3 regions of the Plantactinospora sp. B6F1 genome follow, and region 1 is predicted to be linked to each of the others. Evidence: riboswitches for the same ligand, from Rfam matches in the RefSeq annotation. Region 1 holds a riboswitch; each other region holds the start of a gene.
What was found. Region 1 has a riboswitch for S-adenosylmethionine ahead of ABNF97_RS20090 (GNAT family N-acetyltransferase). Riboswitches for the same ligand answer to the same signal wherever they lie in the genome.

Region 1 (9,570 bases):
GCGCCGCTGGCCGGGTCGCGGGTGAACGCCACCCCGGTGCCGGAGTCCGGGCCGAGGTTGCCGAAGACCATCGCCACGACGTTGACCGCGGTGCCGAGGTCGGCGGGGATCCGCTCCTGCCGCCGGTAGAGCACGGCCCGCTCGGCGTTCCAGGACTCGAAGACCGCGTTGATGGCGAGCTGGAGCTGCTCCCTGGGCTGTTGCGGGAACTCCCGGCCGGCGTGCTTACGGAAGATCGTCTTGTACGTGTCGACCAGCGCCCGGAGGTCGTCCGCGTCGAGGTCCAGGTCACTCTCGCTACCCTTGGCCCGCTTGGCGTCGTCGAGGGCGTGCGCGAAGTGCTCACCCGGTACGTCGCAGACGGTCTTGCCGAACATCTGGATGAGCCGGCGGTAGGAGTCCCAGGCGAACCGCTCGTTACCGCCGGCCTGCGCGGCCAGTCCGGTCACGCTCGCGTCGTTGAGCCCGACGTTCAGCACCGTCTCCATCATGCCGGGCATGGAGAACTTGGCTCCGGACCGGACCGAGACCAGCAGCGGGTCGGCCGGGTCGCCCAGCCGCCTGGCCATCCCCTTCTCCAGCGCGGCCAGGTGCGCGTCGATCTCGTCGGCCAGCCCGGCGGGTTGGGTCCCGCTGTTCAGGTACGCCTGGCAGGCTTCGGTGCTGATGGTGAAGCCCGGCGGAACCGGCAGCCCGAGGTTGGTCATCTCGGCCAGGTTCGCGCCCTTGCCACCGAGCAGGTCCTTCAGGTCCTTGTTGCCCTCGGTGAAGTCGTAAACGTACTTCTGTCCCGCCGTCTGCTGCGCTGTCAACGGACCCTCCCACGTGCGCCGTTCGACACTGAACGAAGGTTTAGCCGCTCTCTACGTACCCAGGGGACGGTTGCCCGTACCAGCGGGAACCGCCGGCTGCTGGTGGGCGAAGGCTAAGCGACCGGTGGGCATCTTGGGACCGTTCGGTGACAATCCGCACAGTCGCGAAGGCTGTACGTGTTCGCGAGGTTGTGTGGGAACGATTCCACGAGCAAGATCGGTCACGGAAGGATCCCGACCCGGCCCGGCGTTTGGTCAGTCGACGGGTACGACGAAGGACTCGTACCACAGGGTGACCAACCCTTGACAGGACGCCATTTCGTACGTACGTTTCATGAGATTTGCCCGGAAATCACCTGCGGCTCCCCCCGGAGAGATCTGCCGTGCGACCTACCACCTTCCCGCCCCGGTCCACCCGCACCCCCGCCGACACCCCGCCCCGGCTGACCGACGTGCTTCCCGCCCCCGCCCGGGTCGAGCCAGCCGCCGGGGTGGAGTTCATCCTGACCCCCGGCACGACGATCCGGACCACCCCCGGCCCCGAGGCGAGTGCGGTCGGCCGACACCTGGCGGAGCTGCTGCGCCGCCCGACCGGCTACCCACTACCGGTGGTCACCGCCGGTCAGGCCGACGGGCCCGGCGGGATCTCCCTGCTGCTGACCGGCGACGACGGGGCAACCGGCCGTTCCCGCACGCCACAGCCCGGCGGCGCCGGCTCGGCCGAGGGCTACCACCTGGAGATCAGCCCCTCCGGCGTGGTGGCCCGGGCCCGCACGGCCACCGGCCTCTTCTACGCGGTGCAGACGCTGTGGCAGTTGCTGCCACCGAAGGTCGAGTCCGCCCGGCGGCAGCCCGGCCCGTGGGCGATCCCCGGCGGAACGATCGACGACCACCCCCGGTTCGGCTACCGGGGCGCGATGCTCGACGTGGCCCGGCACTTCTTCGCCGTACCGGACGTGCTGCGCTTCGTCGACCACCTCGCCCGATACAAGGTCAACCACCTGCACCTGCACCTCACCGACGACCAGGGCTGGCGGATCGCCATCGACTCCTGGCCCCGACTGGCCAGCGTCGGCGGCTCCACCGAGGTGGACGGCGGCCCCGGCGGCTACTACACGAAGGAGCAGTACGCCGAGATCGTCGCGTACGCGGCCGCCCGGCACATCACCGTCGTACCCGAGATCGACCTGCCCGGGCACACCAACGCGGCGTTGAACGCGTACGGGGAACTCGCCCCGGACGGCGTCGCGCCGCCGGAGTACACCGGCACCGACGTCGGGTTCAGCGCGGTCGCCGTCGACAACGAGCGGACGTACCGGTTCATCGACGACGTACTCGGCGAGGTCGCCGCGCTCACCCCCGGCCGCTACCTGCACATCGGCGGCGACGAGGCGTTCACCCTCGACCGGGCCGCCTACACCCGGTTCATGAACCGGGTCCAGCGGATCGTCACCGGACACGGCAAGCGGGTGCTCGGCTGGCACCAGCTCGCGGTCGCCGAGCACAGCACCGGACGGGTCGTCCAGTACTGGGGCACCTCGACCGAGGACCCGGTGGTGGCCGAAGCGGTGCGCAACGGCGCCAAGGTGTTGCTCTCGCCCGGCAACCGCAGCTACCTCGACATGAAGTACTCGGCGGCGACCCCGCTGGGCAAGGACTGGGCCGGGCTGGTCGAGGTCCGCGACGCGTACGACTGGGATCCCGGCGACTATCTCGCCGGAGTACCGGCCGAGGCGGTGCTCGGGGTGGAGGCGCCACTCTGGACGGAGACGGTCCGCACGGTCGGCGACATCGAGTTCATGACCTTCCCCCGACTGCCGGCCATCGCCGAGCTGGGCTGGTCGCCGGCGCGGTCCCGGGACTGGGCGGACTTCCGGCGGCGGCTGGCCGGCCACGGCCTGCGCTGGAGCACGGCCGGGATCGCCTTCCACCGCTCGCCGGAGGTGCCGTGGGCGGGCAGTACTCCGGTCGTACCCGAGCCCCGGTCCGCCGGATCGACGGCGGAGGCCACCGGTGCGTCGACGACGTCGACGCCGGGGAGCGGCCCGCCGCCCGCCGACGACCGGCCGCTACCGATCGCCTGACCGCCCCGGGCCCGGTCCACCGCTTCCGCTACCGATCGCCGGCCCGGGCACTCACGGCCCCGCCAGCGCGACCAGCCCGGCACGACCGGGCGCGGCTCAGCCGCCGGAGTCGGCCAGTTCGGCGCCGGCCGGCACCTCGGCGCTGTCCCGATCGGCCAGCCAGCCGTCCGGCAGGAAAACCTTGCCCGGCGAGTTCGTCCGACCCCGGGGCTGGCCGAGCGTCTCCGGCGGGAACGGCTCGGCCGGGTCGAGCTTGCCGAGCAGGTCGTCCAGCTCGGCCAGGCCGTTCACCATGGCCAGGGCCCGGCGCAGCTCGCCGCCGACCGGGAAGCCCTTCAGATACCAGGCGACGTGCTTGCGGAAGTCGACGCAGCCGTCCCGCTCGGCGGTGTCCGGGCGGTCGCCACCGGCGAACCACTCGACCAGCAGTTCGGCGTGCCGGCGCGTGGTCGCCGCGACCTCGCCGAGGGTGGGCAGCCGGCGCACCGGGCGGCCGTCGAAGGCCGCCGCCAGATCGGCGAAGAGCCAGGGCCGGCCGAGGCAGCCCCGGCCGACGACCACACCGTCCGCCCCGGTGTGCGCCAGCATCCGCAGCGCGTCGTCGGCCTCCCAGATGTCCCCGTTGCCCAGCACCGGCACGTCCAGCGCCTGTTTCAGGGTGCCGATCGCGTCCCAGTCCGCCGTACCCGAATACCGCTGCGCGGCCGTACGCCCGTGCAGGGCGACCGCCGCCACCCCGGCCTCCTGGGCGGCGAGCCCCGCGGCCACGTACGTCAGGTGGTCGTCGTCGATGCCCTTGCGCATCTTGACCGTCACCGGTACCCCGGCCGGGGCGGCCGCCTCGACCGCCGCCCGGACGATCCGGGCGAAGAGCCGGTGGCGCCACGGCAGCGCCGCCCCACCGCCCTTGCGGGTGACCTTCGGCACCGGGCAGCCGAAGTTCAGGTCGACGTGGTCGGCCAGGTCCTCCTCGACCACCATCCGGACCGCCGCCGCGGTCACCTCCGGGTCGATCCCGTACAGCTGGAGGCTGCGCGGCCGCTCGTCCCCGCCGAAGGCGATCATCCGGAGCGTCTTCGGATTCCGCTCGACCAGCGCCCGGGTGGTGACCATCTCGCAGACGTAGAGGCCGCCGCCCTGTTCCCGGCAGAGACGCCGGAAGGCGACATTCGTGATCCCGGCCATCGGCGCAAGTACCACCGGCGGCCACACCACGTGCCCGCCCAGGTGCAGCGGGCGGGATGCGCGGAAGGGCCCGTTCCTGTCGCCTTCACCGGGAGAACCGCCCCCTGCCAACAGCTCAGCCATGGCACACTCCCCCGCCGTCCCGGTACACAGCCCCCACGTTATCCACGGTCGTCCCCGGGGAGAGCCCTGACGAGGCGTCGGGCGTCCGGCCAGGCCATGCGGTACTTGCCAGGAGTCCCGATGAGGAAGGCGGGGTCGCCGCAGGGGGGAGCGACGATGCCCGTTTCGACCCGGATGCCGCCGCAGGCCAGATAGAACATCTGTGCGCGAGCGTTCTGCTCAAGCACCCACAGGTAGAGCGCTGGAGAGCCGGCATCGGCGAGGACCGCCCGGGCGGCGTAGGCCATCAGCGCGGTACCGATGCCAGCGCGATGCTCCGAATGGTCGACGTGGAGGTTGTCGATGAGGCTGCCCCAGCGCGGATCCGCGTCGAAGACCACATGGACGAAGCCCGCGAGACAGCCGTCACGTTCGGCGATGATCGTGGTGGTGCCGGCGGGGGAAGCGAGTCGCGCCGACCACACCCTGCTGCGTTCACCGAGCAGATCGCCGTCGAGATACGTGTCGGCGTAGGCGCCCCGATAGTGCCGCCGCCAGCTGTCGGCATGCAGCGCGGCGATGCGACCGGCATCGCCGGCTCCGGCAGGGCTGAAGATTGCGGGGCCGGTCGGGGCGACGGACCGGGGCACGGCGGAACGGGACACTGCGACAAGCTCCTCGACTGGCGGCTTACCGGGCAAATTGCGTCGGCCAGGTCGTCACCCGGAGCACCCCGCCCGCGAGCGGAGGGTTGCCGGCCAGCAAGCCGGGGCTGTGCGCTGGCACTCATGACCTTCACCGCAGAAGTTAGCACCGGTGTTGCTCGTCGGCAGCCGCTGCCCGAACTCAGCCTGCGGTACGGGCTCGCCCGGTGGAGCCTCAGCAGCCGGGGAGGCGTTCCAGGAGGTAGCGCTCGACCTGGTCCAGGCCGACCCGTTCCTGGGTCATGCTGTCCCGGTCCCGGACGGTGACGGCGTTGTCGTCCAGGGTGTCGAAGTCGACCGTGACGCAGAACGGGGTGCCGATCTCGTCCTGCCGGCGGTAGCGGCGGCCGATCGCCTGCGAGTCGTCGAACTCGACCACCCAGCGGCGGCGGAGCGCTGCGGCCAGGTCCTTCGCCTTCGGCGAGAGGGAGGGGTTGCGGGAGAGCGGCAGCACGGCCACCTTCACCGGCGAGAGCCGGGGGTCGAAGCGGAGGACGGTGCGCTTGTCGACCCCGCCCTTGGTGTTCGGAGCCTCGTCCTCGTCGTACGCCTCCAGCAGGAAGGCGAGCACCGCGCGAGTCAGCCCGGCGGCCGGCTCGATCACGTACGGCACCCAGCGCTGCTGCTTCTCCTGGTCGAAGTAGGACAGATCGACACCGGAGTGCTTGCTGTGCGTGGAAAGGTCGAAGTCGGTGCGGTTCGCGATGCCCTCCAGCTCGGAGAACTCGGTGCCGCCGAACCGGAACCGGTACTCGATGTCGACGGTCCGCTTCGAATAGTGCGACAGCTTCTCCTGCGGGTGCTCGTAGAACCGCAGGTTCTCCTCGGAGATGCCAAGGTCGAGATACCAGTTCCAGCGCTCGCGCAGCCAGTACTCGTGCCATTCCTCGTCGGTGCCCGGCTCGACGAAGAACTCCATCTCCATCTGCTCGAACTCCCTGGTCCGGAAGATGAAGTTGCCCGGGGTGATCTCGTTGCGGAACGACTTGCCGACCTGCGCGATGCCGAACGGCGGCCTCTTGCGGGCCGAGGCGGCCACGTTGTTGTAGTTGACGAAGATGCCCTGCGCGGTCTCCGGCCGGAGGTAGTGCAGGCCCTCCTCGCTCTCCACCGGGCCGAGGTAGGTCTTCATCAGGCCGTTGAACATCCGCGGCTCGGTGAAGGTGCCCTTGTTGCCGCAGTTCGGGCAGTTCATCTCGGTCAACGAGGCCGGCGGGTGGCCGTGCCTCTCCGCGTACGCCTCCTCGAGGTGGTCCGCCCGGAACCTCCGGTGGCACGACTGGCACTCGGTCAGCGGGTCGACGAAGGCGTCCAGGTGGCCGGAGGCGGCCCAGACGTCCCGGGCGAGGATCACGGCCGAGTCGAGGCCGACAATGTCGTCCCGCTGCTGCACCATGGTCCGCCACCACTGGCGCCGGACGTTCTCCTTCAGCTCGACGCCGAGGGGGCCGTAGTCCCAGGCCGACCGGGTGCCCCCGTAGATCTCGCTGGACGGGAAGACGAAGCCTCGGCGCTTCGCGAGACTGACGACGGCGTCGATACGGTCGGCTGGCATGGTTACCTCCTACACCGGCTGGCGGCCGGCGGGGACATCTTCGGGACGGCTGGGAAAGGCGGACAGGTTCGGCACTCGGACCTGGCTCGGGCGGTGCTCCGCACAACGGTACGGTCACCTGCGGCCCGAGCCCAGCAGATTACTCCACCTCGGCGGCCGTACCGCCGCCGCCCGGCGGGCCGGCCCCGGTGTCAGGTGATGTCGCAGACCCGCAGTTCGCCGGTGCTCTGATCCTGGGCCAGTCGGGCCTGGAGGTTGTCCTGCCCGCCGCTGGCGTAGGTCACGTCGACCGGCACGCTCAGCTCACTGGTCAGCGACACGTCGCCGATCCGGAACGAGGCGATCTCCGGCTCGGAGCTGACCCGGCGCTCGAACTCGGCCGGCGACTCCCGCTGCTGGGCGGACTCGCAGAGCAGGTCGTACGCCTTGCGGAAGTCGTCGTCGTCGAGCGCGTCGAGGTAGTCGGTCACCACCGCCTTGGCCTGCTCGTTCAACGCCTGTGAACCGGAGATCAGCAGGCCGACCAGGGCCGCTCCGCCACCGCCGCAGAAGAGTACGACGGCCAGGGCTGCCACCCCGAGCCCGAGCCACAGCCGCGCACCGCGCCCCTCGCTGGGCGGCGCGGCGAACAGCGGCTCGACGCCGGTGCCGGGGGGCGGCGCCGGCACGGCCGGCGGCATCGGTCCCCATCCGGCCGGAGGCGGCCCGTAGCCGACCGGCGGCGGCCCGTACCCGACCGGCGTAGGTGGCGGCGGACCGTACTCGACCGGCGGCGGACCGTACCCGGCCGGCGTAGGTGGCGGCGGGCCGTACCCGACCGGGCTTGGTGGCGGCGGGCCGTATCCGCCCGACGGCGGCACGGGTCCACCGGGTGCGGCCGGTTCGTCGGTCCGGACGGAATCGGGTGGGGACGACGGGCCGCCGGGCGGTCCGGGAACGCTCATGAGGCACAGGGTAGTGCCCGGTTCATCACCGGCCGGGGTCAGCGGCCCGGTCACTGGGGGTGACTTCGACCTGACCGTCCGGTTCGGCGCTGGCCAGCGTCTCGAACGCGGACGGCTCGTCGAGCGACTCGGCGAGCAGCGGGGTGGCGTCGACCTTGACCTCGAAGGCGCCGAGGGCCCGCCGGTACGTGCCGACCGACTCCCACTCGGTGATCAGGCACCAGTGCCGGGGATCGTCGAGGGCCCGCAGCAGCCGCCCCCGACGGTACCCCGGCCGGGCGGCGAGGGCGGCCAGCGCGGTGTGGGCCCGTTCGGTGAAGGTTGCGGCGGCCTCCTCCGGCACGACGAACCGGTTGGTGACGAGCACGTACGCCTCCTGTCCGGTGCCGCCACCGGCGTGCGCGGAGGGTGTCGCTGGCGACAGCTCGCCGGCCGGGGCACCGTGATCTCGTAGAGTCTGTGGAATGCAGCGTACGCAGAGCGTTCTGCTGACCCGGCTGGCTCGGGTCAACCCCACGGGTGTGTTCCTCGCCGTGCTGGCGCTGGTGCTGGTCGCCCTCTTCGCGCCGGGGATCGTCGGCGGAGCCCTGCTGCTGGCGCTCGCCGCCGGGCTGGCCGCGCTGTTGGCGACCACCTGGCCGGTGCAGCGGCCGGCGACCCGGATCCTCCGGCTGGTCATCCTCACCCTGCTGGTCGCTACCGCGCTGATGAAGATCCTCTGATGGCCGTCCGCCCCCGGACGATCGCTCGACCAGAACCGAACGCGATCAAGCGGTTCCATGCAAGCATGCGTTTTTGACAATCATTCTCATTGTCGCGGAGAGTGGATGACATGGTGATCCGCTTCGCGCCGCGTACCGTCGCCCTCGCCGCCACCGGCCTGCTCGCGCTGGCCGGCGCTGCCGCGTGCGGCAATGCCGGCAGCGGCGCCGACCCCGACCGGGTCGACGTCGTCACCGCGTTCTATCCCCTCCAGTTCGTCACCGAGCGGGTCGGCGGGGACGCCGTCCGGGTGGTCAACCTCGCCAAGCCCGGCGCCGAGCCGCACGATCTGGAACTCAACCCCGGCCAGGTCGGGCAGGTCAGCGACGCGGAACTGGTCGTCTACCTCGCCGGCTTCCAGCCGAGCGTGGACGACGCGGTGCGGCAGCAGGCCGGCGACCAGGCCTTCGACGTGGCCACCGTGCGACCGCTGCTACCGGCGACGGCCGGCGGGCACGAGCACGACGGCGCCGACCACGCGCCCGAGGAACCGGGTGCCGAGGAGGGGCACGCGGAGGGGACGGAGGGCAGGGACCCGCACGTCTGGCTGGACCCGACCCGGCTGGCCGAGATCGCCGACGCGCTGGCCGGGCGGCTCGGCGCCGTCGACCCGGACCGGGCCGCCGACTACACCGCCCGGGCGAAGGCGCTCCGCACCGAGCTGGAGACCCTCGATTCCGAGTACGCCCGGGGACTGAAGACCTGCCAGCGACGTGAACTGGTGACCAGCCACACCGCGTTCGGGTACCTGGCGGAGCGCTACCAACTGGAGCAGATCGGCATCTCCGGGCTGACCCCCGAGGACGAGCCGGCCCCGCAGCGGCTGGCCGAGGTGGCCGCCGAGGCCCGCAAGCACCAGGCCAGCACGATCTTCTTCGAGACCCTGGTCAGCCCGAAGGTCGCCGAGACGATCGCCCGGGAGGTCGGGGCGAAGACCGCGGTACTGGATCCGATCGAGGGCCTGCGGCCCGGCGGTACCGGGGACTACCTTTCGGTGATGCGCGGCAATCTCGACGCCCTGAGGACCGCACTGGAGTGCGCATGACCGCACCTGTCGTCGCCGTCCAGCAGGGGGTGGTCGCCTACGACGACCGCCCCGTGCTCCGGGGCGTCTCCCTGCGGGTGGACCCCGGCGAGGTGGTCGCCGTGCTCGGCGCCAACGGCTCCGGCAAGTCCACCCTGATCCGGGCGATCCTCGGTCTGGTGCCGCTGGCCGCCGGTACGGTCTCGCTGTTCGGCACCCCGCAGCGCCGGTTCCGGCAGTGGGCCCGGATCGGGTACGTGCCGCAGCGGATGGGCGCCGGCAGCGGCGTACCGGCCACCGTGGCCGAGGTGGTCGCCTCCGGGCGGCTGGCCCGGCGGGGCCCGTTCCGGCCGCCGGGGCGGGTCGACCGGGCGGCGGTGGCCGATGCGCTGGCGGCG
Region 2 (9,570 bases), on a different contig from region 1:
TACGGGCACGTCGCGGTGGACGTGGCGATCACCTGCGGGCTGCTGGTGGTGGTCAACGTCAACATCCTGCCCGGCTACGAGCTGTCGGCGGCGAACTGGGCCAGCAAGTTCGCCCTCGGCTCGGCGGCGCTGGTCGGCGCGGTGCTGAGCCTGCGGGCGCTGCTCGTCGGGCTGGCGCTGCTGGTGCTGACCGCGGTCGCCGCCGCGTCGGTGCAGATCGGTGGGCTACCGCCCTGGGAGTCGGGCTTCGTCAACCACGTCAACTCCAGCCTGTGGTTCGCGCTGCTGCTGCACTTCATGCGCCGTTACCTCTGCGCACAGGCCAGCGCGGTCGACGAGGCGACCCAGCGCCGGCTCGCCGCCGAGACGACGGCGGCGGCCGTGTCGGCCCGGTACGCCGAACGCCTGCACCACCACCGCCGGCTGCACGACACCGCGCTGGCGACGCTGACCGCGATCGCCCGGGGCGGGCTGGACCATCGCGCCGACGACGTGCGGCGGCGCTGCGGCCGGGAGGCCGACTACATCCGGGGGCTGGTCACCGAGGACAGGACGGCGGCGGTGAGCACGCTCGGCGCCAGCCTGGCCGACGTGGCGGCCGACGCGACCGCGCTCGGCCTGCGGGTGCACCTGCGTTCCGGCACCGTGCCGGCGCAGCCGCCCCGACACGTCGTACAGGCGATCTGTGACGCCGCCCGGGAGGCGTTGAACAACGTGGCCCGGCACGCCGGGACCGGCGAGGCGTGGCTCACGGTGGACTGGCACGACGAGGTGCTCGGGGTACGGGTCGTCGACCGTGGGGTCGGGTTCGACACCACCGCCACCGGTGCGGGGTTCGGGCTGCGCCGCTCCATCGTCGACCGGATGGCCGAGATCGGCGGGGAGGTGCGGCTCTTCTCCGAGCCCGGTCATGGCACCAGCGTCGAGCTGCTCTGGTCGGTGCCACCCCCGGCGGCCGCCGACGGGTAGCGGTGCAGCCCGTCCTCGCGGACCCGGTCGGCGAGGTCGAGTTTCGTGTACGTCGGCCGACCCGCCTCGCAGTATTTCGCCTTGACCCGGTCCAGGTACTGCCGGGCGGTCGCCGGCTGGATCCCGACCTTGCGGGCCGCGGCCGTCAGCGTCATCCCGGAGGCGTACGCGACCAGCACCGCCCGTTCCCGGGGTGCCAGCCTTGGCCGGTCCGGCCGCTCGTCACAGGACCAGGCGAAGGCCAGCTCGGGGGAGTGTGCGACGTCGCCCCGGGCGACGGTCCGGATCGCCTCGGCGAGGCTCGGCAGGTCGTGGTCCTTGGTGAGGTAGCCCGACGCGCCGGCCCGGATCACGTCCACGCCGTGCACCACGTGCGGTACCACGCTGACCACCAGCACCGGGCGGCCGGTGGCGACGAGTCGGCGTACGTTCTCGACCGGCGCCGACCCGTCCGCCAGCAGCAGGTCGAGGACGACGACGTCGGCCCGGCCGGGCTCGGTGTCGAGGAGCTGGTCGACGGTGGCAGCCGTGCCGAGCAGCCGCAGGTCGGGTACTGAGCCGAGCCAGGCGGCCATGCCGTCCAGCAGCATCCGGTCGTCGTCGACCACGGAGACCGAGATCACGGGCACGGGAGACGGCACCTACCTTCCGCCGGGGAGGGGACCCGGAACGTGGGACGGGTGGCGGGAGAAACCGGACGTTAGGTCCGGGTCGACCGGCTGTCAAGACGACACTTTTGCTCTCTGGCAGACGTCGATCACAGTCAGTGATGATCACGGGGGCCCGGGTTCACCGTGTGGGGCCAGACCCCGCCGCCCGGGATCTCGCCAGGAAGAGGGGACACCGCAATGACCAAATGGGTGAAGCCCGCCATCCAGTCCGCCGACTTCGCCGCCCAGCTCGGCTGCGCGTGCGCCTGTGGCGCGCTGGCCGGCGCCGGCTCCGGCCAGGCCCAGTAGCCACGTCCGACGGTTGACCGGGGGAGCCGCCCGACGGCGGCTCCCCCGGCGGGGAAGGGAGTGGTCATGCGGCTGTCGACGATGTGGAACTCGCTGGTCGTCCCGGACGACCTCGTCTATTTCCAGTGCCGGGACCGGTATCTGGTGGAGAATCCCGGCCTGGCCGCCTGGGCGGTGCTCACCGAGGACGAACTCGGGTTGCTGCGGGCGCTCGCCGGTGATGCCCCGCCGCCGGCCTGGGCCACCGGACCGACCGCGGCGGCGACCGAGCCGGGCGGGCGGACCGAACTCGAACGGGTGCTCGCCACCCTGGTGCTGAACTGGCTGGTCTACCTGCCGGGCCAGCAGCCCCGGGTCCGGCCGGCCGAACCCGCGCTGAAGATGGTCTACTACGCCATCACCGACGGCTGTAACCTGCGTTGCCCGTACTGCTACGCATCCTCCACCCGCAAGCTCCCCGGCGAACTGGAGCCGGCGGAGTCCCTCGACCTGGTGGACCAGATCGCGGACATGGGTGCGGAGCTGCTCATCCTGACCGGCGGCGAGCCGATGCTGCGCCGCGACTTCTTCGCCGTGGCCGACCACGCCCGCAGCCGTGGCCTGCGGGTCAACATGATCACCAATGGGACCCGGATCCGCGACGCCGCCACCGCCCGGCGGATCGCCGACACCTTCGCCAGCGTCACCGTCAGCCTGGACGGCGGCACCGCCGAGACGCACGAGAAGACCCGGGGCGAGGGCACCTTCGCGCAGACCGTACGCGGGCTGACCCTGCTCAACGCCGCCGGTGTCAAACCGGCGATCAACCACGTGGTGTCGCCGGAGAACCTGTCCGGGCTGGACGACCTGATGTCGTTCCTGGACGGGATCGAGTTCAGCAAGGTCCGGATGATGAACCACACCGGGATCGGCCGGGGCGCCTCCGACGGCGTCCACTTCGGCTGGGAGCACCACCTCGCGGTGCAGCGTTTCACCTGGACGAACCCGGTGGCCCGGAAGATCCTCACCGAGGGCCCGAAGGCGGTCAAGCCCTGCTCGATCCGGGCCAACTGCGGGCTCGGTGGCACCGAGATCTACATCAACTCGCTCGGCGACGTCTACCCCTGCAAGCTGGTCACCGGCCCGCTGCACAAGGCCGGCAACGTCCGGACCCAGCCGCTGCGCGAGGTCTTCGCCTCACCCGTCCTGGCCGACCTGCGGGCGAACAACGTCTTCGAGGGCGAGAACCTCGCCGACTGCCGGCGCTGCTACATCCGGGCGGCCTGCGGCGGCGGCTGCCGGGCGTACCACGCCGCCGAGTCCGGCTCGGTGAAGCGGAACAGCCGCGACCACTGCCGGATCCTCCGGCACTCGATGATCACCAACATCTGGCGCTCCACCGGTTTCGGCGGTGCCGACCTGCTGGAACGGGAGTCCGAGATGACCGTGCCCCGACTGGTCCGGGACGGCTCGGTGCACCCGGTGTACGACGACTGGCGCACCTGGTCCCCGCCCGCCGGGGCCCGCCGGTCGCTGCCGCTGCTGGTCACCGGAGCGGGAGGTGCCGCGTGACGGTCGGAATCAACCCCGAGATCGTCTGGGTCGACAACGAGGACGAGGTCCGGCTCTACAACCCTGACGACGGTGAGTTCCAGACGTTCAACGCGAGCGCCGCGCTGATCTGGCGGCGGCTCGCCGCCGGCAGTGACGTCGAGACCGTGATCCGCGAGCTGGCCGACGAGTTCGGCAGCGACGACGAGCGGGAACGCGACGTCATCGGCCGGGACGTCCGCGAGTTCGTCGCGCTGCTCCAGGCCCGCAACCTGCTCGGCACCCCCGAACCGGCGCCGGGCGGCGGGGACGGTGACCGGTGAGCGGAGCCGGCTTCGCCGATCTGGTCCGGGCGGCGCTGGCCGCCGGACGTACCGCCCGGGTGCCGGTCAGCGGCTCCAGCATGTTGCCGGCGCTGCAGGCCGGAACCGTCGTGGTCGAACCGGTCGAGTTCGACCGGCTCCGCCCCGGCGAGGTCGTCGCCTACCAGCACGGTGAGCGGATCGTCGTGCACCGGGTGGTCGTCTGGCGGCCGGACCACCTGCTGACGGCCGGCGACAACCTGCCGCTGTACGACCCACCGGTGCCCCGGGCGGCGGTACTCGGCCGGGTGCCGCAGGTCCCGGCGCGCGCCCCGGGTGCCCGGGACGGTACCGAAGCGGCGGTACCGCTCCCGGACGGCGTCACGCTCTGGCTGGCCGGGGCGGCGGCCTGGGCGGTACCGGAGACCGATCACCGGCTCCCGGCAGCGGGGGCCAGCCATTCGGCGACCCTGGTCCGGGTACGCCACCTCGCGGCCGGCTCCGCCCTCCCCGACCGGGTACGCCGGGCGCTCGACGCGCTCGACGCGCTCGGCGGGGTGACCGTCGGCATCTCCCCGGCGGCGGTACGACCGGTGGACGACCTGCGTACCGGGCTCGTCGGCCGGAGCCGCCCGGCCCGTCCGGTGGACCGGCTCGACATCGTGCTCGGCTGCCGGTTCGGGCGGCCCGCAGCACACCCGGCAGCCGGACCCGCCGAACGCGACACCGAACGCGACACCGAACGCGACACCAGACGCGACACCGCTTGGGGCGACGGGTGGGGCGCCGCTTGGGGCGACGGATGGGGCGACGGAAGTGACGGCGTCGAACCGGTGGTCGCCCCGGAGGACGTCGATCACCACCTGCGGACCGGCCCACCCCTGCGGGAGACCGGTCCGCAGGACGAGATCCGGATCGTCCTCGCCACGCTCGGCGTACCGCCGTCGGGGTTCTCGGCCGAGCCGGCGATCGGCGGTGCGCGATGAGCCCGGCGATCGTCGCGGCCGACCTGTGCAAGACGTACGCCGGTGCCGCGACCCCGGCCGTCGACGGGCTCAACTTCAGCGTGCCGCCCGGCCAGTCCGTCGGACTGCTCGGCCCGAACGGCGCAGGCAAGACCACCCTGCTCAAGATGGTCTGCGGCGCCTGCCCGCCCAGCTCCGGGCAGATCCTGGTGCACGGCCGCCGCCCCGACGCCGGCGCGAAGCGGGACGTGGCGGTGGTGCACCAGTCCGGACCCTTCGACATGATGCTGACGGTCCGGGACAACCTGAAGATCGCCGCCGCGTTCCGGGGCCTGTCCTGGCGAAGCGCCAGTTCCCGGGTCGAGGAGCTGCTCGGCGCCTTCGAGCTGACCGGCAGCGAGGAGCAGCTCGTCTTCACCCTCTCCGGCGGGCAGCGACGGCGGCTCCAGGTGGTCCGGGCCCTGCTGCGGGTGCCGAGGATCCTGCTGCTGGACGAGCCGTCGGCCGGGCTCGACGTCGAGGGGCGGCGCCGGGTCTGGGCCACCCTGGACGAGCTGCGGGCCCGGCACGAGCTGACCATCGTGTTGACCAGCCACTACCTCGACGAGGTGGAACGCAACACCGAGCGGGTACTGGTGATCCACCACGGCCGCCTGGTCCGGGACGGCAGCCCGGACCAGCTGCGGGACGAACGCGGCGAGGCACGGGCGCGGCTGCGTACCGGATCGGAGGATGCCTGGCCGGCGGTTGCCGCCGGTGCGCGACGGCTCGGCCTGGCGGCGGTCAGGGGCGGCGACGACATCATGCTCACCGGGCCGGACCTGCGGCAGCGGCTGCCCCGGCTGCTGGCCGAACTGGCCGAGCTGGAGATCCCCGTGCACAGCATGGAGCTGGCGACGGCATCGCTGGAGGACGCCTTCGTGGCGCTGACCCGATCGGAGGTGACGGCCCGGTGACCCCGACGGTCGGAGGTGACGGTCCGGTGACCCCGACGGTCGGAGGTGACGGCCCGGTGACCCCGACGGTCGGAGGTGACGGCCCGGTGACCCCGACGGTCGGAGGTGACGGCCCGGTGACCACACCCGGTCCGGTCGACCGGGACGCCGCCGCCCCACCGCCCTGGCAGGGCTCGGGGCTCACCGCGACGCTGCGGCGGGAGTGGCTGCTGCTCACCCGCAACCGCACCAACCTGCTGCTCGCGGTGGTGCCGACCGCCGTCTACATCGCGCTCTTCGCCACCTCGCTCACCGCGCTGGTCGGCGAGGTCAACTACCGGGGCCGGCCGGTCAGCTACCCGGACTTCGCGATCCCGGCGTTGATGTTCTCCTCGCTGTTGGCGGCCGCCACCACCTCGGGTACGGCGCTGTTCCAGGAGCGGATGAGCGGGATGGCGCTGGAACTGTGGTCGTACCCGCTGACCCGCCGGCAGTACGTCGCCGGCAAGCTGCTCGCCGGCTCCGCCCTGGTACTGGCCCAGACCGTCGCCGCGCTGGCGGTCTCGGCGGCTCTTTTCCGGGGCCGCTGGCCGACGGAGAGGTGGGTGGCGCTGCTCTGCGGGGCGCTGCTCGCCGCACTGGCCTTCAACGCGCTCTACCTGCTGCTCGCCACCCTGGTGCAGGACTTCCAGCGGTTCACCGTGCTGGTGAACGTGCTGGCCCCGGTGTTGCTTTTCGCCAGCCCGTCGTTCTATCCGATCGAGAACCTGGGGCCGGTGCAGCGGATCCTCGCCGCCGTCAACCCGGTCACCTACGGGGTCACCGCGCTGCGCGAGGCGCTGCTGCGCGGCTTCGCCGGCGCCTGGCCGTACTTCCTGCTGCTCGGGCTGGTCGGCGTGGTCGCGGTGGCCGGGGTGGGTCGGGCCCTGCTGCGGCAGTCCCGGGCGCTCTGAGCCGGCGCCCCGGACCGGGATCTTGCTCACACCGAAAACAGACCCGGGACAGCGGCCCCCCGGACCCGTAGACTGACGGCACAACTTCATACCTCATCCAGAGGGGCTGAGGGATACGGCCCGACGACGCCCCGGCAACCACTCCACGGCGGAGCAGGTGCCAAATCCGTCCCCGCCGCGCGGTGCGGCGCCAGGGAAAGATGAGAGGACGGCAGTCGCCATGACGTCGATCATCGACGCGACCCCCAGCCAGACCAGCCAGGTAACCCCCAACCCCGCCCGCGTGCTCGTCTGTCGCGGCTGCGGCACGGACTACCCGCTGGTGGCGCAGCACGCCTGTTACGAGTGTTTCGGCCCGCTGGAGGTCGGCTACGACGCCGCGACCCTGGCCCGGGTCACCCGGGCCGACATCGAGGCCGGCCCGAAGAACCTCTGGCGGTACGCCGCCCTGCTGCCGACCGGCCAGGACCCGAGCGCCCGGGTCACCCTCGACCCCGGGCTGACCCCGCTGGTCCCGGCGGCCGGCCTCGCCGCCGAGCTGGGCATCCGGGCACCGCTCTGGATCAAGGACGACAGCGCCAACCCCACCCACTCGTTCAAGGACCGGGTGGTGTCGGTGGCGCTGACCGCCGCCCGTGGTCTCGGCTTCACCCGGTTCGGTTGCGCCTCGACCGGCAACCTGGCGAACTCGGTCGCCGCGCACGCGGCCCGGGCCGGAGTACCGTCGATCGTCTTCATTCCCGGCGACCTGGAGCAGGGCAAGGTGGTGACCACCGCCGTCTACGACGGTGACGTGGTCGCCATCGACGGCTCGTACGACGACGTCAACCGGCTCTGCGGGGAGCTGGTCGAGACCGACGAGTTCGCCGACACCGCGTTCGTCAACGTCAACGTCCGGCCGTACTACGCCGAGGGGTCCAAGACGCTGGGCTACGAGGTCGCCGAGCAGCTGGGGTGGCGGATTCCCGAGCAGGTGGTGATCCCGATGGCCAGCGGTGAACTGCTGACCAAGATCGACAAGGCGTTCAGCGAGCTGGTCGAGATCGGTCTGGTCGAGGCGCCGGCCAACGGGTGGAAGGTCTTCGGCGCCCAGTCGGCCGGCTGTAACCCGATCGCCGCCGCGCTGCACGCCGACACCGACGTGATCACCCCGGTCCGGCCGACCGGGATCGCCAAGTCGCTCAACATCGGCGACCCGGCCGCCGGGCTCTACGCCCTGGAGGCGGTCCGCCGCACCGGCGGCTGGATGGACTACGCCGACGACGACGAGATCCGCGCCGGCATCCGGCAGTTGGCCCGCACCACCGGAGTCTTCGCCGAGACGGCCGGCGGGGTGACGGTCGCCGTGCTCGGCAAGCTGGTGGCGAGCGGCCGGCTGGACCCGGACGCCGAGACGGTGGTCTACAACACCGGCGAGGGACTCAAGACCCTCGACGCGGTGGCGGCGCTGGTCGGTCCGACGTACCGGGTCAAGCCGTCGCTGCGGGCGGCCCGCGAGGCCGGGCTGCTCGGCTGAATTTTTCTCGGGGAAATTTTCGGCACCGGCCCTGGCCTGCCCGGGCAGATGCACGTGCAACTTGCAGGTGAGGTCGTTCCGTGTCGCCGGGAGCACGCCGGGCCCGGCGGTACAGATGCGGTGCGTAGCTGCTGTTTTGCCACGGGTGACGAAAACGCACGGAGGAGGGCTTGACGCCTGCATCTGCACGACGCAAGATGCTCCATGCGGGAGGACGCACCGCCGTAGACTTTCAAAGCTCTAACGACCCAGCGCCGGAGGCGTTGTGCGGGCGTCCTCCCGACCAAATTCTTCCCGGCCGGGCCGACGCCGTCGCCCGGCCGTTCTGCGCGACGCGGCTCCCCTGACGCGCATTCGTCGAACGAACCCTGACCCGCATCCTTCGACGTCGATCAATCGAATTCCCCCGCCTAGCTCCCTCGATATTCGGTCGCGCCCGGCTCGGTCAACCGGCACCCTCGAGGACCATGGACATCGTGGTCACCCCACTGGACGTCGCCGACGTCGCCGCCACCGAGCGGGCGTACGAGATCGAGGCCGCCGCTAGGGCCGCCGACCAGCCGGACCTGCCCAGGCTCTCCCGGCAGCGCTTCTTCGCGGGACTCCGGCGCCCCTGGCCGGGCGACGACGACCGGCACGCACTGGGTCATCTCGACGGCGTGGCCGTGGGCTACCTCGGGATCTCGCTGCCGCAGCGGGAGAACCTGGAGAACGCCGGGCTGGTGCTCGCCGTCCACCCGGAGTACCGACGCCGGGGTGTCGGCCGCGCTCTCTACGAGTACGCGGTGCGGATCGTCCGGGAGGAGGGCCGCAAGCGGGTCATCGGCGAGGTGGCGACAACGAGCCCGGAGGCAGCCCCGACGGCGCCGGGCGACGCCTTCGCCGCCGCGATTGGCGCCAAGGCGGCGCTGGCCGACGTACGCCGCCGGCTCGACCTGACCACCCTCGACGACGCGGAACTCGACCGGCTGCTGGCCGAGGGTCTGGCCCGGGCCGAGGGCTACTCGGTCGTGCGCTGGCAGGGCCCGACCCCCGACGAGTACGCCGAGGACATCGCCTACCTCGACAGCCGCCTGATCAGCGACGCACCGCTCGGCGACCTCACCTGGGAGGCGGCCCGACCGGAGGTGACCCGGTTGCGGGAGATGGAGCAGGCGCACCAGGAGCGCGGCCACCACTGGTACAACAGCGCTGCCCGGCACGACGCGACCGGCACCCTGGTGGCCTGGACCGCGATCGGCATGAGCGCCGGCTGCGACTGGCACGGGTTCCAGCAGATCACCCTGGTCGAGCCGGCACACCGGGGACACCGCCTCGGCATCGTGATCAAGGTCGACAACCTCCGGCACATCCGGGAGCACGAGCCGGCGCTGCGGGTCCTCGACACCTTCAACGCCGCGGTGAACGGCCACATGATCTCGATCAACGAGGCGCTGGGATT
Region 3 (9,570 bases), on a different contig from region 1:
CGTCGTGCGGCACCAGCAACACGAACGGGATCTGTTCCACCGACGGGCGGCCGTGGTAGACCGACTCGGTACCGGCGGTGACGCCGAGCCACACGCCCAGGTCGTCTTCGGTCAGTCTGCGGGCGGGGTAGTCCCGGTGTGCGGCGCCGTCGTACTTGCGGTAGACGACCCGGACCACATCGCTCGGCATGTCCGCACCCTAGCGGATGGCACCCGTTACGCGCGGTGCGCGAGGCCCCTGGGTCCGTGCGCCGATCCGCCCCGCCGGGTGGACCCGCCGGGGCGGCGGCGTGGCGGTGTCGGGCTCGGCGGGTACGGTCGCACGGTGACCGTGCCCGCCACCGACGCCAGCGTCCCCACCCTGATCGACTCCGCGGCGGCGGACTCCGGCCGGCCGGCAGGGCCGCGCTCCGGCAGACGGCGTCGAGGGGACCGCCCCAGCGGGACGGAGCTGCTCGCCGCGGCGGTCGGCGCGGTGCCGGGCGGCAGGGCCCGACCGGGCCAGCAGCAGATGGCGACCGCGATCGAGCAGAGCATCCGCTCCGGCGAGCACCTGCTGGTGCAGGCCGGCACCGGCACCGGCAAGTCACTGGCGTACCTTGCCCCGGCGCTGACCGTCGACGGCCCGGTGGTGGTCTCCACCGCCACCCTCGCGCTCCAGTCCCAGCTCGTCGACCACGACCTGCCCCGGCTCGCCGACGCGGTCACCCCGCTCCTCGGCCAGCCGCCGACCTTCGCGGTGCTCAAAGGCCGGCACCACTACCTCTGCCTGGCCCGCCTGGAGAACTCCACAGAGGACGAGCCGGAGGACACTCTCTTCGACGCACCCGGCCGGGGCGCTGGCGGGACGAAGTGGCTCGGCGAGGCGGGCCGGCTGGGCAAGCAGATCGAGCGGCTCCGGGACTGGGCGATGGAGACCGGTACCGGCGACCGCGACGAACTCGACCCGGGCGTCGACGACCAGGCGTGGCGGCTGGTCTCGATGCCGGCCCGGGAGTGTGTCGGCGCCGCCCGCTGCCCGTACGGGACCGAGTGCTTCGCCGAGGCGTCCCGGGCCCGGGCCCGGGAGGCGGACGTGGTGGTGACCAACCACAGCCTGCTCGCCGTCGACATGCTCGCCGGCCGGCACATCGTGCCGCCGCACAAGCTGCTGGTGATCGACGAGGCACACGAGCTGGCCGACCGGGTCTCCTCGGCGGCCCAGGCGGAACTGATCCCGGAGCTGATCGACCGGGCGGCCCGGCGGAGTCGGCCGCTGCTCACCCCGGAGCTGGCCGAATCGCTGACGGCGGCCGGTGACTCGCTGGCGGTCGGGCTCGCCGAGGCGCCCGGCGGCCGGATCACCGGCGAGCTGCCGGGGCCGCTGCGTGCGGCGTGCACGCTGCTCGACGCCGCCACCCGGGCCGCGTTGGAGAAGATCGGCGACGTCAAGGCCGACGACCCGGACCCGGTGCGCAAGCAGCAGGCCAAGGCCGTACTCGACGACCTGTCGAAGACCGCCCAGCGACTGCTGGAGGAGGCCGACCACGACGTGGCCTGGGTGGAGAAGCCCGACGGCGGCGGCGCCGGGCGGCGGGCTCTGGTCGTCGCCCCGCTCTCCGTGGCCGGCACCCTCGCCACCCACCTGTACGAGGACCGTACCGTCGTCGCGACCTCGGCCACGCTCGCCCTCGGCGGCCGCTTCGACACCGTGGCCCGGGCCCTCGGGCTGGCCGCCCCGGCGGGAGTCGACCCGACCCGGCCGCATCCCCGGGCGGCGGCGCTGGGCACCGTAGGACCCGACGAGGCACGGTCCGGTGCCGGGGCGGACACCCCGACAGCGGACGCGTCAAAGACGGACCGGGCGAACGCGGACGGGCCGGCGGCGGACCCGGGCTGGCGCTCGCTCGACGTCGGGTCCCCGTTCGACTACCCGCGCCAGGGCATCCTCTACGTCGCCGCGCACCTGCCCCGGCCCACCGCCTCGGGCCTGCCGGCGGCGGCCGGCGAGGAACTGCTCGCGCTGGTGGGCGCGCTCGGCGGTCGTACCCTGGGGCTCTTCTCGTCCCGCCGGGCGGCGTTGCAGGCCGCCGAGCTGCTCCGGGCGCGTACCGACCTGCCGATCCTGCTCCAGGGCGAGGAGGCGCTGCCGCTGCTGGTCCGCCGGTTCCGGCAGGAGCGGGCGAGCTGCCTCTTCGGGGTGATGTCGCTCTGGCAGGGCGTGGACGTGCCCGGCGACGCCTGCCAGCTCGTGGTGATCGACCGGCTGCCGTTCCCCCGCCCGGACGAGCCGCTGGCGGCCGCCCGGGCCGCCGCCGTGGACGCTTCGGGCGGCTCGGGCTTCGCCTCGGTGAGCGTGCCGATCGCCGCCGTCCGCCTCGCCCAGGGGGTCGGCCGGCTGATCCGGTCCACCGGCGACAAGGGCGTGGTGGCGGTGCTCGACTCCCGGTTGGAGACCGCCCGGGGGTACGGCGCGTTCCTGCGGAAGTCGCTGCCGCCGTTCTGGTACACCACCCGGCCGGAGGTCGCCCGGGGCGCGCTGGAGCGGCTCGGCCGGGCGTAACGGACGGGTACGGCCAGCCGCCCGGGCGGTCACGGGGCCTTCGCGGCGACCACCACGGCGTCCGGCGGCACCTCCGGCGGCCGGCGGTGCGCCAGTCGACGGATCGCGGTGTTGAAGACCGCGATCAGCGGTACCGAGACCAGGGCGCCGACGATGCCGGCCAGCACCACACCGGCGGCGATACCGACGATCACCGCGAGCGGATGGATCGCCACCGCCCGGCCCATGATCAACGGTTGCAGGATGTGCCCCTCCACCTGCTGCACCCCGATCACCACGAGGAGGATGACCAGCGCCCGCAGCCAGCCACTGTCGACCAGCGCGACCAGCACCGCCACCGCGCCGGAGAGGGTGGCGCCGACGATCGGGATGAACGCGCCGAGGAAGACCAGCGCGGCCAGCGGGAACGCGAAGGGGACGTCGAAGATCACCAGGAAGATGCCGATCCCGACCGCGTCGATGAACGCGACGAGTACGGTCGCCCGGACGTACGCGACCAGCGTCGACCAGGAGGCCCGACCGGCGTCGTCGACCCGCCACCGGGCGGCCAACGGAAGCAGCCGCACCATGAAGCGCCAGATCTTCTCACCGTCGCGGAGGAAGAAGAAGGTGGCGAAGAGCACCAGCAGCGCCCCGGTGAGCAACTCGGCGACGGTCGCGGCCGTGGAGACCGCCCCGCTGGTCAGCGACTGGGTGTTCTCGTTGATCCACTTCTCGCCCTGCTCGATGTACGAGTTGAGCTGGTTGTCGGACATGTGCAGCGGGCCGGTCTTCAGCCACTCCTGTATCTGCCGGATACCTCTGGTGGCGTTGCGACTCAGGTCGGGTACGCCCTGGATGAACTCGTTGACCACCAGGGTGAGCGTGCCCACCACCGCCGCCAGGCCGGCGACCAGCACCAGCGCGGTGGCCAGGGACCGGGGGAAGCGGGCCCGGAGCAGCAGTCCGACCAGTGGGGCCAGCAGGGCGGAGAGCAGCAGGGCGATCGCCAGCGGGATGATCACGATCCGGATGGTGCCGACCACCCGCAGCAACGCCCAGGCGACGATACCGATGACGATCAGACGCCACGACCAGGCGGCGGCGATCCGCAGCGCGTGCGGTACGTCCGCGTCGTCCCGGCTCGACGTCGACGGGTGCACCTCCCGGGCCGGTTCACCCCCGACCGGCGCCGTCCCGGGCACCGGCTCGGGCACGGCCGCCGGGTGGCCCTCCGCCGCCTCGACCGCGCCGGCCGGACTCGACGACCGCCCGGACAAGTACGCGCGACGGATCCTTGCTCGTAGCTGCTCGAAACGGCGCAAGCGCACCTCCCACGGCGGAATCGGCCCTCCTACGGTAGCGGCACCGGCGCTGGCCGGCTCGGAGCGGCCGGCGGGGCGGCGGGCACCCAACCTGCCTGGTGGCCGCACACGGTACCGTTCCGTCGTGACCGCCGAGGAAACCAACGACAACGGCCTGCCCATCCGCCTGCTACACGACCGGGTGCTGGTCCGGGCGGACAACGGCGAGGGCGAGCGCCGCTCGACCGCCGGCATCGTCATCCCGGCGACCGCCTCGATGGGCCGGCGACTGGCCTGGGCGACCGCGGTGGGTGTCGGTCCGAACGTGCGCTCCATCGTCTCCGGTGACCGGGTGCTGTTCGACCCGGACGACCGCTCCGAGGTCGAGCTGCACGGCCGGGAGTACGTCCTGCTCCGCGAGCGCGACGTGCACGCCGTGGCCGCCCGGCGGGTGGAGACCGACTCCACCGGCCTCTACCTGTGACCCGCCACCACTGACAACCGCCCCCGCTCCGCCTCCCGACCGTCGACGGAAGGCAGTTCAGCGGTGGTACGGACCCGGCCAGGGCCCGGCCGGTCCGGAGCCGGGCGTGGACGACCCGTCGTACGTACCCGGCGGGCCGGCATCCGGGGACCGTGACCCGGCGTACGGGGCCGGTGGCCCGGCATACGGACTCGGTGGCCCGGCGTACGGGGCCGGTGGCCACGCGTACGGACTCGGTGGGCCCGCGTGCCGGGCTGGCGGGCCCGCGTACGGACTCGGTTGGCCGACGTACGGGCCGTGGTAGCCGGGTAGCGGTGGATGACCGGGCCTGACCGGAACCATCGGGCGCGGCGGCGCCACCAGGACGACCGGGATCGGCACCACCGGCTCGGCCGGCGCCGGCAGGGTGCGGCGTGAGCCGTCCGGGAACGACAGGTGGTAGCGGGAACCGTCCCAGACTCCGGCCGGCGCCTGCGGATCGCGCCCCACGAAGACCCTGCGGGCCGCCTGGATCGCGTCGAGCAGCCGGCGTTCCTCGTCGACCTGCCGGGCCAGCCGCCCCGGCTGCCGCTCCAGCCCGCGCACCAGTCCGTCGCGGAGCAGGGCGAGCCGGGTCGCCGAGGTCTGGAATGCCCGCATCGCCTTGACACCCTCGTCACCGGCGACCCGCCGGGCCCAGCGGCCGGCCGCGTGTCGCCGCCCGAGGGTGCCGAGCGCGGCCAGCTCGGGCGGGGTGAGCCAACCCGTCGACACGTACTCGGGAAGCCGGCGCTGGGTGAGCCGCCCCTCCCAGCTCCGGACCCAGACGGCCAGCCCGACGACGCCCAGGAAGATCGGCACCATCAGCCCGACGTAGCTGTAGAGCAGGATCAGCGGCTCTCCGGCGAGCTGGGTGAGGGTGGCGGCCAGGTTCCAGGCGCCGTGCAGGATCATCGCCAGCAGCAGGCCGGCGAGCGGGGCGACGATCCGGATCGGGCGACTGGCCGACCGGACGGCGATGCCCAGCCCGATGCCGGTCATCGCGGTGAAGAGCGGGTGGGCGAAACCGCTGATCAGGACCCGCAGGATGAAGATCCCGAAGACGTTCTGCGCACCCGTGGCCGGGCCGTACTGGTCGGCGCCCTCGGCATAGCCGTGCAGGCCGAAGTAGAGGATGTTCTCGACCATCGCGAACCCGACCGCCGACAGGCCACAGTAGACGATTCCGTCGGTGATCCCGGACCACTTGCGGCGCTGGTAGAGCAGGAGCAGCAGTGGCCCGAGCGCCTTGGTCAGCTCCTCGATGAAGGGCGCGACCAGCACCCCGACCAGCGGGAGGGGCAGCTCCAGTGTGTCTGCCGCGAACGTGTTGGTGCGCAGCGCCGCGTAGGTGGAGACCGCCGCGCCCCAGCCGAGGCAGAAGGCGAGATACTTGACCGGCTCCGGGTCGTACCGGTCGAGCCAGAGGAAGCAGGCGACCAGCACCGGCACCGGCAGCGCCGCCGCGACCAACCCGATCAGCGGCGGCGTGACCCCGGCCGGCGACACGAGCTCCCACGCCATCAGCACCGCGCAGACGACGATGAGCGTGATCGCCCCGATCGCGATCAGCAGGCGGGCCCGGCTCCGCCGCTCGGGCGCCGCCGGCTGCGGCGCGTTGCCTGCCGGCTGCGGTCCGCCGTCTGCGGACTGCGGCGCGTTGCCGTGCGGCGCACCGCCCATCGCCTCCGGCACGCTGCCTGCCGGCTGCGAGAGTTGCCACGCCGGGGCGGTCGGCCACGGCGGGGTCGGCGACGGCGGCTGGGGTGCCGCCGCACCGGGCGGGGTGTCGGCCATGCGATCAGCGTAGTTCCTCCGGACAGCCTGGCCGGACCGCATCCGGCTTGGTTATGCTTCCCGGCAGGTCACGAGTGCCAGCGTCCAAGCCCCGGCTTGCTGGCCGGCAACCCTCGTCGAGGTTCGCGGTGGGGTGCCCCGGGTGATGACCGGGCCTGGTGCGGTTCCGCACCGGGCAAGCGCGGACCCCGTTCCCGCCCGCTCCGGGGTCCCTGACCTTCGGAGGTATGCGCGATGAGCACCGGTCTCTTCCCCGCACCCGCCCGCTCTGCCGGCGTAGCGACGCCGACCGCACCGGGGCCGGTGGTCGGCTCCGGGGGCACCGCCAGCGGTCCGCTCGGCGTACTCGGGGTGCCGGGCCAGGTCAACCTCGACTACGCCGCCACCGCGCCCTGCGCGCGAGCCGCCGCCGACGCGGTGGCCGAGCTGCTGCCCTGGTACGGCAGCGTGCACCGGGGCGCCGGAGCGCTCTCCCGGCGCAGCACGCTGGCGTACGAGCGGGCCCGGCAGGACGTCGGTGACTTCCTCCGGGTACGCCCCGACGACCACGTCGTCTTCACCCGCAACACAACGGACGCGCTCAACCTGCTGTCCCGGGCACTGCCGCCGGGCACCCGGGTGGTGACCTTCGCGGCCGAGCACCACGCCAACCTGCTGTCCTGGCCCGCCGGTGCGGTCCGGTTGCCGGTGCCCGGCTCGGCCGGGGAGGCCGTCCGGGCGGTCGACGCGGCACTGCGGGAACTGCGCCGGGGCAGCGGCGGCGGCGCACCGATCCTGGTCGCGGTGACCGGGGCAAGCAACGTCACCGGCGAGTGCTGGCCGGTCGCCGAGCTGGCCCGGATCGCCCACCGGTACGGCGCTCGGATCGCACTGGACGCCGCCCAGCTCGCCCCGCACGCCGAACTGGACATCGCCGCCCTGACGGTCGACTACGTGGCCGTTTCCGGACACAAGCTGTACGCGCCGTTCGGGATCGGCGTACTGGCCGGACGGGCGGACTGGCTGGACGCCGCACCGCCGTACCTGGCCGGCGGCGGGGCGACCCTCGGGGTCGGGGCGGCCACCCACGACGTGCGCTGGGTCGACGGGCCCGCCCGGCACGAGGCCGGCACCCCCAACCTGCTCGGCGCGGTGGCGCTGGCCGCGGTCTGTGTCGCCCTGGCCGAGGCGGACCGCGAGGCGCTGTACGCGCAGGAGCAGTCCCTGCTCGGCCGGCTGCGGTCCGGGCTCGCCGCCCTGCCGGACGTGGTCGAACTGCGCACCTTCGACCCGAGCGCACCCCGGGTCGGCATCGTGTCGTTCGTGGTCGCCGGCCGGGACTCGGCGGCGGTCGCGGCCGATCTCGCCCAGCACTGGCAGATCGGGCTGCGAGACGGGCTGTTCTGCGCGCATCCGCTGGCCCGACGGCTGCTCGCCGAGGCTGCCACCCGGAGCGGACGGCGGGACCTGCCGCCGACCGCGCTGCGCGCGAGCATCGGGTTGGGCAGCACCGCCGCACACGTCGACCGCCTGCTGACCGCCCTGTCGACCCCCCGCTGACCCGGCCGTCCCGGCTACCCGGCCGGGCCGGGGTCCGATCGCCGGGCTACCGGGCCCGGCCGGGGTCCGAGGAGGTGCGCTCGGCGGGCCGGTCCGACGACGAGAATTCGGGCTGCTGGGCGGCCTCCGTGACGGCGGCGTCGGCGTGCCCGCCCGCCGCCCGGCGGACGAGCTGGTTCGCCTCCAGCCGCTCGATGCCGGTGGCCCGGAGCAGGTCACTGCCGGTGGTACGCAGCTGCGCGATCACCACGCTGCCGGAGAACCCGACCCCCTCGGCGTACGCCCGGCCGGCCTGGCCGATCGCCTGCAGCGCCTGCTCCCGGGCGGCGTCCGGGCGTACGCCCTGCCCGAGTTCCCTGCGCAGCAGCTGTACCGCCTCGGCAAGCGACGCCACCGCGTTGGACATCACCTCCGGAATCGACTCGTCGTCCTCCAGCGCGGTGACCGCCCGCCGGATCAGGGTTCCGCTGTTGTGCACGGCGTGTTCGATGTACTCGGAACTCTCCACGTACCGGAACAGCGCGCCCCGGCGGTGCCAGCGCAACGGTGCCAGCAGCGCGGTCTCCCGGCCGCCCTTGAGCGCCTCCTCGAAGCCCTGAAGGTGCGCCTCCACCTGGCGGAGCCGGTCCAGCGCGGCCTGTGCCCGGGGCGCGTCCCGAGCCTTCAGCGCCTCCGCGGTCTCGGAGAGTTCGTCGGCGAGTTGGCCCAGCGCCGGCCGGGCCGCCCGGTCCACCACCCGCAACGGGTTCAGCGGCAGCAGCAGCGCGAGGACCACGAGCCCGGAGAAGCCGCCGATCAGCGCGTCGATCACCCGGGGAGACTCGATGGTGCCCCGCAGCGGCGCCTCGATGGTCACGATCAGCACGGCGGTGGCCGCCGCCTGGCTGATCACGGCCGGGCCGCCGCCGAGGAAGATGGTGACCACGATCGACAGGAAGACGATCAGACCGAGCTGCCACGGCCCGCTGCCGGCGCCGTAGACCAGCGCGTCGCCGATGCCGATGCCGATCGCGATACCAAAGATCATTTCGACGGTCCGGCGGAATCGCTGACCGACCGAGGAGGCGAGGGTACCGATCGCGGAGATCGGTGCGAAGACCGGCGACGGGTTGCCCAGGAACTCGTGCGAGCCGATCCAGGCCAGCGCGGCCGCCACCGCGGCCTGGAGGGCCAGGATCAGGTTGAACCGTACGGCGTACCAGCGGTCCCGTATGGTGGCCCGGGACCGGTTCCGAAGCTCCTTCGCCAGCTTGGCGATCCGCTCCCGATCCAGCTCCACGGGCGTTTTCGCCACGGTGGTCCGGACAGAGCGCATGGCGGGGACTACCCGCTGACGTACCCGCCGAACCCGTCCGGACCGCGCGGTGCACCTCGACCCCGTTGTCCGAGGTGTTCCCCTGCCGGCCGAAAACGACCATGGTCGGCGTACGTGTCGACGACTAGCCTCCCAGGCATGCCGGATCTTCTCGACGACCTGCGGGCGGCGCTCGGCGAGTCCGCCGTACTGACCGACCCCGACCTGCTCCGCGGCCACCAACGCGACGAGGCGGACCTCTGCGCTGCCGGTACGCCGGCCGTGGTGGTCCGGCCCCGGACCACCGGGGAGGTGGTCGCCGTGGTCCGGGCCGCCGCCGCGCACGGCGTACCGGTGGTGCCGCAGGGGGCCCGGACCGGGCTGGCCGGGGCCGCCAACGCGGTCGACGGGGCGGTGCTGCTCTCCACCGCGCTGATGGACGAGATCCGTGAGGTCGACCCGGTGAACCGGATCGCGGTGGTCCAGCCCGGGGTGGTCAACGCGATGCTGGCCGCCGCCGTCGCCAAGCACGGCCTGCGCTATCCGCCCGACCCCGGCTCCTGGGAGTCGTCCACCATCGGCGGCAACGTGGCGACCAACGCGGGTGGGATGT

Region 2: another riboswitch for S-adenosylmethionine. It lies ahead of thrC (threonine synthase); the one in region 1 lies ahead of ABNF97_RS20090 (GNAT family N-acetyltransferase).
Region 3: another riboswitch for S-adenosylmethionine. It lies ahead of ABNF97_RS14465 (aminotransferase class V-fold PLP-dependent enzyme); the one in region 1 lies ahead of ABNF97_RS20090 (GNAT family N-acetyltransferase).

The regions. Positions count from the first base shown of each region.
Region 1 covers NZ_JBEEAC010000015.1:96,006-105,575, reverse strand. The annotation lists gene ppdK (pyruvate, phosphate dikinase) at 1-812, opposite strand, end outside; gene ABNF97_RS20100 (beta-N-acetylhexosaminidase) at 1,196-2,896, shown strand; gene dusB (tRNA dihydrouridine synthase DusB) at 2,993-4,204, opposite strand; gene ABNF97_RS20090 (GNAT family N-acetyltransferase) at 4,243-4,848, opposite strand; SAM riboswitch class IV at 4,864-4,977, opposite strand; gene ABNF97_RS20085 (glycine--tRNA ligase) at 5,063-6,442, opposite strand; gene ABNF97_RS20080 (Rv0361 family membrane protein) at 6,634-7,110, opposite strand; gene ABNF97_RS20075 (antibiotic biosynthesis monooxygenase) at 7,412-7,753, opposite strand; gene ABNF97_RS20070 (hypothetical protein) at 7,851-8,108, shown strand; gene ABNF97_RS20065 (metal ABC transporter substrate-binding protein) at 8,219-9,193, shown strand; gene ABNF97_RS20060 (metal ABC transporter ATP-binding protein) at 9,190-9,570, shown strand, end outside.
Region 2 covers NZ_JBEEAC010000009.1:70,787-80,356, reverse strand. The annotation lists gene ABNF97_RS14595 (ATP-binding protein) at 1-969, shown strand, start outside; gene ABNF97_RS14590 (response regulator) at 909-1,598, opposite strand; gene stsA (StsA family sactipeptide RiPP) at 1,818-1,928, shown strand; gene stsB (StsB family radical SAM/SPASM domain sactipeptide maturase) at 1,995-3,479, shown strand; gene ABNF97_RS14575 (PqqD family peptide modification chaperone) at 3,476-3,781, shown strand; gene ABNF97_RS14570 (S24/S26 family peptidase) at 3,778-4,746, shown strand; gene ABNF97_RS14565 (ABC transporter ATP-binding protein) at 4,743-5,681, shown strand; gene ABNF97_RS14560 (ABC transporter permease) at 5,678-6,613, shown strand; SAM riboswitch class I at 6,704-6,820, shown strand; gene thrC (threonine synthase) at 6,834-8,129, shown strand; gene ABNF97_RS14550 (GNAT family N-acetyltransferase) at 8,597-9,570, shown strand, end outside.
Region 3 covers NZ_JBEEAC010000009.1:42,135-51,704, forward strand. The annotation lists gene ABNF97_RS14440 (DUF402 domain-containing protein) at 1-190, opposite strand, end outside; gene ABNF97_RS14445 (ATP-dependent DNA helicase) at 452-2,542, shown strand; gene ABNF97_RS14450 (AI-2E family transporter) at 2,572-3,801, opposite strand; gene ABNF97_RS14455 (co-chaperone GroES) at 3,971-4,309, shown strand; gene ABNF97_RS14460 (PrsW family intramembrane metalloprotease) at 4,367-6,010, opposite strand; SAM riboswitch class IV at 6,191-6,312, shown strand; gene ABNF97_RS14465 (aminotransferase class V-fold PLP-dependent enzyme) at 6,359-7,663, shown strand; gene ABNF97_RS14470 (FUSC family protein) at 7,710-8,957, opposite strand; gene ABNF97_RS14475 (FAD-binding oxidoreductase) at 9,117-9,570, shown strand, end outside.